2 regions of the Pseudomonas sp. FW305-E2 genome follow, and region 2 is predicted to be linked to the other one. Evidence: predicted binding sites of a transcription regulator. Region 2 holds the regulator's gene; the other holds the start of a gene.

Region 1 (3,408 bases), on a different contig from region 2:
GGACGCCAGTCGTTCGGGCCGTTGCGCCACGGGTACGGGCCCGGCTTGATGGTGCGGAAGCTGTAGTAGCCGTCGCGGTCGGTCAGGCACCGGCCAACACCACCAAAGTTCGGGTCCAGCGGCGCCAGGTAGCGGTCGTTCTTGTGGCGATAGCGGCCGCCGGCGTTGGCTTGCCACATCTCCACCAAGGTGTTCGGCACAGGCTTGCCGTACTGGTCGACGACACGGCCGGCAACGATGATGCGCTCGCCGATTGGCAGGCCACCGTTATTGAAGTTCAGCAGCAGGTCATGGTCATGGGCGCCGAAGTCCAGGTGGGAAAAATCCGGACCAGTGGTTTCGCTGATCGACTGCGGAATACTGACCAGTGCCTGGCGCGGCGAGCGGGCAATGGACGTCTTGTAGTCAGGCGTAAGGGCTTTGGGGTGCCAGTTGCGATCACGGATCACGAAGCGGCTGTTGTCCTGGGCGGGCATGCCGGTTTCCTCTCTTGGAATTATGAGAACGCCTGAGTGTGGCAGGCGGACTTACAGTTTCCGGCAGGTCGCGGGCGATGAACATTGAAATCGACCCCTTGATACATAACCAAATGGTTATGGATAAACACCTCGGCCTGACAGGTTCCACCTTCGTGAACTAATCTTTGTCTTCTTGTTTCACGCTCGGAGAGCATTCATGGAATGGCGAAAAGGCCGACGCAGCGACAACGTGGTCGATGCCCGAGGCGAAGGTGGCGGCGGCGGCATGCGTTTCGGCGGCGGCAAGGGGCTGGGGCTTGGGGCAATCCTGCTGATCGTCGGCATCGGCTGGCTCACCGGGCAGGACCCGTTGCAGATTCTTGGCCAGCTTGCCGGGCAGATGGAGCAGCAACAACAGCAGACGGCGCCCAGTGGTGCGGGCGGCAAGGCGCCACCGGCCAACGACCAGCAAGCCGATTTCGTCGCCTCGGTTCTGGGTGACACCGAAGACACCTGGAAAGCCCTGTTCGCCGAGGCCGGCAAACAATACCGTGACCCCAAACTGGTCCTGTTCAGCGGCCAAGTCAATTCGGCCTGCGGTTTTGCCTCGGCAGCGGTTGGGCCGTTCTATTGCCCGGCGGACCAGCGGGTGTACCTGGACATGTCGTTCTTCCGTGAAATGGAAACCCGCTTCGCTGCAGCTGGCGACTTCGCCCAGGCCTACGTGATCGCCCATGAAATCGGTCACCATGTGCAGACACTGCTGGGCGTCTCGGCCAAGGTCGACGCCGCACGACGCGCTGGCCAGCGCATGGAGGGCGACAACGGCCTGTTGGTGCGCCAGGAGTTGCAGGCCGACTGTCTGGCCGGGGTATGGGCCTACCAGGCGCAGAAACGCCTGAACTGGCTGGAGCCAGGCGATGTCGAGGAAGCGCTGAATGCGGCCAATGCAATCGGCGACGACCGCCTGCAGCAGCAAAGCCGCGGGCGCGTAGTGCCAGACTCGTTCACCCACGGTACCTCGGCGCAGCGGATGCGCTGGTTCAAGGCCGGGTTTGCCGAAGGTGAAGTGAACCGCTGCGACACCTTCAGTGCACGCACTCTCTGATACCCGGTGCAACAGGGACCGCGTGAGACCGCTTGCTGACATTTTGCTGAAAAAGCGTTTCAGCTTCCCCAATCATGGCCGATAACCCCTGCACGAATCAGCGGGCATCCAGAACAACAACGCCTGGCGATCGAAGATCAAGAGAGCGAAATCAACTTCTGGAGAGCGTGCATGAACAGCTGGTTCGCCAACATCAGCGTCAACCTTAAACTCGGCCTGGGCTTCGGCCTGGTGCTGGTTCTCACTGGCCTGCTAGCCCTCACCGGCTGGACCAGCCTGGGCAGCCTGATCGACCGTAGCAACTGGATGGGCGATATTGGCCAGCTGAACAAGGACCTCACCGATCTGCGCATTGCGCGCCTGCAGTACATGATCGCCAACGGCGACGATACCGCCGCCGCCAACACCCTGGCCAAGCTGGACGCATTCAGCAAGCAGCAGGCCTACCTGGCCACCACCTTCAAAAGCCCGGAGAACGTCAAGCTGCTGGGTGAGCTGGGCGATACCATCAGTGCCTACAAGCTGTCGCTGAACAAGATGCGCCAGGGCTACGACGCCACCCGCGCAGCGCGCGTTTCCATGGACAGCTCGGCCATTCGCGCCGACCAGGCCATGGATGCGCTCAGCCAGGAGGTGATGGCTCGCCCCGAGGCTGACAGCGTGCGCCTGGCCCAGTACCAGCTGATCAGCAAGGCCCGCCAGCAGCTGCTGCAGGTACGCATCGATGTGCGTGGCTACATCGCCGAGAACAGCAGCGCCAACGAGCAGGCCGCCTTGCGCCAGCTGGATGCAGCACTGGCCGATACCGACAATCTCAAGCGCCAGCTGCCCAGCGCAGATACGCGCCTGCAACAGTTCGAAAACGCGGTACTGGCCTATCGTGACGCCGTACGCCAGTTCCGCGACGCGGTTGCCAACATCACCACCTCGCGCGCCGAAATGACCGTGCAGGGCGCCGACATCGTCAAGCGCAGTGACGCGCTGTACCAGATCCAGCTAGAGCGCCGTGACATCGAGAGTACCCAGGCCCGCAGCCTGCAGGCCATCGCCACACTGCTGGCGCTGCTGGTCGGCGTACTGGCGGCGGTGCTGATCACCCGCCAGATCACCCGCCCGTTGCAAGACACCCTGGTGGCCGTGGAAAAAATCGCCAGTGGCGACCTTACCCAGCACATGCGCGTCACCCGCCGTGACGAACTGGGCGTGCTGCAGCAAGGCATCGCGCGCATGGGCACCACCCTGCGCGAGCTGATCAGCGGCATCCGCGATGGCGTCACCCAGATTGCCAGCGCCGCCGAAGAGCTGTCGGCAGTCACCGAACAGACCAGCGCGGGCGCCAACAGCCAGAAAGTCGAGACCGACCAGGTGGCCACCGCCATGCACGAAATGGCCGCGACCGTTCAGGAAGTGGCGCGCAATGCCGAGCAGGCCTCACATGCAGCTACAGGTGCCGATGACGAAGCCCGTGCCGGCGACCGCGTGGTGGGCGAAGCGATTGGCCAGATCGAACGCCTGGCCGAAGACATGCACCGCTCCACCGAGGCCATGAACCTGCTGCAGCAGGAAAGCCAGAAAATTGGTAGCGTGATGGACGTGATCAAGTCGGTGGCCGAACAGACCAACCTGCTGGCGCTCAACGCAGCGATCGAGGCAGCGCGTGCCGGCGAGGCAGGCCGTGGCTTTGCCGTGGTTGCCGACGAAGTGCGCGGCCTGGCCCAGCGCACGCAGAAGTCTACCGAAGAGATCGAAGAGCTGATTGCCAGCCTGCAGCACGGTACCCAGCAAGTGGCGAATGCCATGCAGGGCAGCCGTACCCTGACCGACAGCAGCGTTGAACTGGCG
Region 2 (3,408 bases):
TTCACCCCGAGTCGGATGTTTTTCTCGATCTTTTTCTGCACGCAATTGATCGTGGTCATGTTTTATACCGGCAAAGCGGTCGACCTGGCTGGCCATCAGCACCAGCTTGAGCAGGTTGCTTTCCACCTCGGTCACCAGTGCGGTGACGCGCTTGATCACCTGGCCGGTCAGGTCCTGATAGTCCTGGGCCAGCAAAATGTCATTGAGGTGCCCGGAAACCTTGCGGTTACCCTCGGCGCTGTGCGTCAGGAAACTGTCGACGCGCTTGACCAGATCACGGAATTCCGGCGCAGCCACTTCGCGGCGCATAAAGCGCTGCCAGTCGGTGCTCAGGGCCTTGGCCTCGCTGGCCAGCTCATTGAGCACCGGTGTGCTTTCCTCGACCAGGTCCATGGTGCGGTTGGCCGCGCCCTCGGTCAGCTTGACCACATACGACAGGCGCTCGGTGGCGTCGGTAATTTGCGACACCTCTTCTGCCTGCGGCATGGTGGGGTCGATCTGGAAACTGACGATGGCACTGTGCAGCTCGCGAGTCAGCTTGCCGACTTCCTGGTACAGGCCGCGGTCGCGGGTCTGGTTCAGTTCGTGAATCAACTGCACCGCCTCGCCGAAACGGCCCCGCTCCAGGCTTTCGACCAACTCCTGGGCATGCTTCTTCAGGGTCGACTCGAACTCGCCCAAAGACGTTTGTGATGAATCCATGACGCGCCCCCCTGACGTGACTCAGCCGTTGACGCGTTCGAAGATCTTCTCGATCTTCTCTTTGAGCACCTGAGCGGTGAACGGTTTGACCACGTAACCATTGACGCCGGCCTGTGCCGCTTCAATGATCTGGTCGCGCTTGGCTTCAGCGGTCACCATCAAGACCGGCATGCTTTTCAGCTTGTCGCTGGCACGCACTTTACGCAGCAGGTCGATGCCGGACATGCCCGGCATGTTCCAGTCGGTCACCAGGAAGTCGTAGTGACCGTTTTCCAGCATCGGCAACGCCGTGGTGCCGTCATCGGCTTCGTCGGTGTTGGTGAAACCCAGGTCACGCAACAGGTTCTTGATGATCCGCCGCATCGTCGAAAAGTCGTCAACGATGAGGATTTTCATGTTCTTGTCCAATTAGACCTCCAAGCAGTCTCAAACGCGCTCGGCCTACCGAGCACGCACTCATTCAATTCGGTACAACGTGGAAAACGACTGCAACGACAGTGGGCTCAACGCACCCGCCATTCCCCCAGGCGGCTGCGCAGGCGCGCGGCACATTGGCTGTGCAACTGGCTGACCCGCGACTCGCTGACACCCAGCACCTCACCGATTTCCTTGAGGTTCAGCTCTTCGTCGTAGTACAGCGCCAGCACCAGGCGCTCACGCTCCGGCAGGTTGGCGATAGCCTCGGTCAGGGCAGCCTGGAAGCGCTCCTCCTCCAGGCCGCGCGCAGGTTCGACCTGGCCACTGGCGCCATCCTCATGCAGCCCTTCGTGCTCGCCGTCCTGCAACAGGTCGTCAAAGCTGAACAGGCGGCTGCCCAGGGTATCGTTCAAGATCCCGTAGTAATCATCGAGACTCAATTGGAGTTCGGCAGCAACTTCATGATCTTTAGCGTCACGGCCTGTTCTGGCCTCAACTGCACGCATGGCATCACTGACCATACGGGTGTTGCGGTGTACCGAACGCGGTGCCCAATCGCCTTTGCGCACTTCGTCCAGCATGGCCCCGCGGATGCGGATGCCGGCGTAGGTCTCAAAGCTGGCGCCCTTGCTGGCGTCGTATTTGTTGGCCACTTCCAGCAGGCCGATCATGCCGGCCTGGATCAGGTCCTCGACTTGCACATTGGCCGGCAACCGCGCCAACAGGTGGTACGCGATGCGCTTGACCAGCGGGGCGTAGCGTTCGATCAGCTCGTACTGGGCGTCCTTCGCCGCCCGGCTGTACATCTTGAAGCCACTGGCGTTCATAGTACGGGTCCCGCGCTGGTGGGTTGCACCAAGCGCTCGACAAAGAACTCCAGATGGCCGCGCGGATTGGCCGGCAGCGGCCAGCTGTCGACCTTCTGGGCAATCGCCTTGAAGGCCAGCGCGCACTTGGAGCGAGGGAAGGCTTCGTAGACGGCACGCTGCTTCTGCACCGCCTTGCGCACGCACTCGTCGTACGGCACGGCACCCACGTACTGCAGGGCAACGTCAAGGAAGCGGTCGGTGACCTTGGTCAGCTTGGCAAACAGGTTGCGCCCTTCCTGCGGGCTCTGCGCCATGTTGGCCAACACACGGAAACGGTTCATGCCATAGTCGCGATTGAGCAGCTTGATCAACGCGTAGGCGTCGGTAATCGAGGTAGGTTCATCACACACCACCAGCAGCACTTCCTGGGCGGCGCGAACGAAGCTGACCACCGAGTCACCGATACCCGCAGCGGTATCGATCACCAACACATCGAGGTTGTCGCCGATTTCGCTGAACGCCTGGATCAGCCCGGCATGCTGGGCCGGGGCCAGATGCACCATGCTCTGGGTACCCGAGGCTGCCGGTACGATGCGCACACCGCCGGGGCCCTGCAGCATCACGTCACGCAGCTCGCAACGCCCTTCAATCACATCGGCGAGGGTACGTTTGGGGGTAAGGCCCAGCAACACGTCGACATTGGCCAGGCCCAGGTCGGCGTCCAGCAGCATGACCCTGCGGCCAAGCTCGGCCAGCGCCAGGGACAAGTTCACTGAAACGTTAGTCTTGCCGACGCCACCTTTGCCACCGGTCACGGCGATCACCTGTACGGGATGCATGCTACCCATGTCTGTTCTTTACCTTGTCTCGCTGGGACTCAGGCCACACGTAGGGCAATTCTGCGTGCCCCTTGGCATAGCGACTTTGCACACGCTTCATGGTCAACCCGCTCGCCGTGGGTTGTGATAGAGATCAGCGAACATGTCGGCCATGGCCTCTTCGCTGGGCTCGTCCTGCTGCTGCACATTCACCGCCCGCGTGACCAACTGGTGGCCCCTTGGCAGGTGCAGGTCGTCAGGAATGCGTGGGCCATCGGTAAGATAGGCCACTGGCAGTTCATGACTGATGGCAAGGCTCAACACATCGCCAAGGCTTGCCGTTTCATCGAGTTTGGTCAGGATGCAGCCGGCCAGGCCACAGCGCTTGTAGCTGTGGTAGGCGGCGGTCAGCACCTGCTTCTGGCTGGTGGTGGCCAGCACCAGGTAGTTCTTCGCGGCAATGCCACGCCCGGCCAAGGTTTCCAGCTGCATGCGCAGCGCAGGGTCGCTGGCTTGCAGGCCGGCAGTATCGATCAGCACCACGCGCTTGCGCAGCAGTGGCTCCAGCGCTGCTGCCAGCGACTGGCCCGGGTCGACGTAAGTCACCGGCACGTTGAGGATGCGGCCCAGGGTCTTGAGCTGCTCCTGGGCGCCGATACGGA

What was found. Region 2 encodes FliA, which starts transcription of late flagellar genes. Its sites were predicted from a motif close to CTAAAGTTTNNNNNNNNNNNGCCGNTAA; they were not measured.
Region 1: the regulator FliA is predicted to act here: its motif matches at 1,624-1,651, upstream of AC3WLP_RS03805 (methyl-accepting chemotaxis protein).

Annotation. Positions count from the first base shown of each region.
Region 1 covers NZ_JBYSYE010000002.1:253,643-257,050, forward strand. Annotated here, with positions in the region: gene pcaH (protocatechuate 3,4-dioxygenase subunit beta) at 1-476, opposite strand, end outside; gene ypfJ (KPN_02809 family neutral zinc metallopeptidase) at 676-1,566, shown strand; gene AC3WLP_RS03805 (methyl-accepting chemotaxis protein) at 1,738-3,408, shown strand, end outside.
Region 2 covers NZ_JBYSYE010000010.1:113,837-117,244, reverse strand. Annotated here, with positions in the region: gene AC3WLP_RS11575 (protein phosphatase CheZ) at 1-702, opposite strand, end outside; gene AC3WLP_RS11570 (chemotaxis response regulator CheY) at 724-1,098, opposite strand; gene fliA (RNA polymerase sigma factor FliA) at 1,206-1,946, opposite strand; gene fleN (flagellar synthesis regulator FleN) at 1,943-2,776, opposite strand; gene flhF (flagellar biosynthesis GTPase FlhF) at 2,870-3,408, opposite strand, start outside.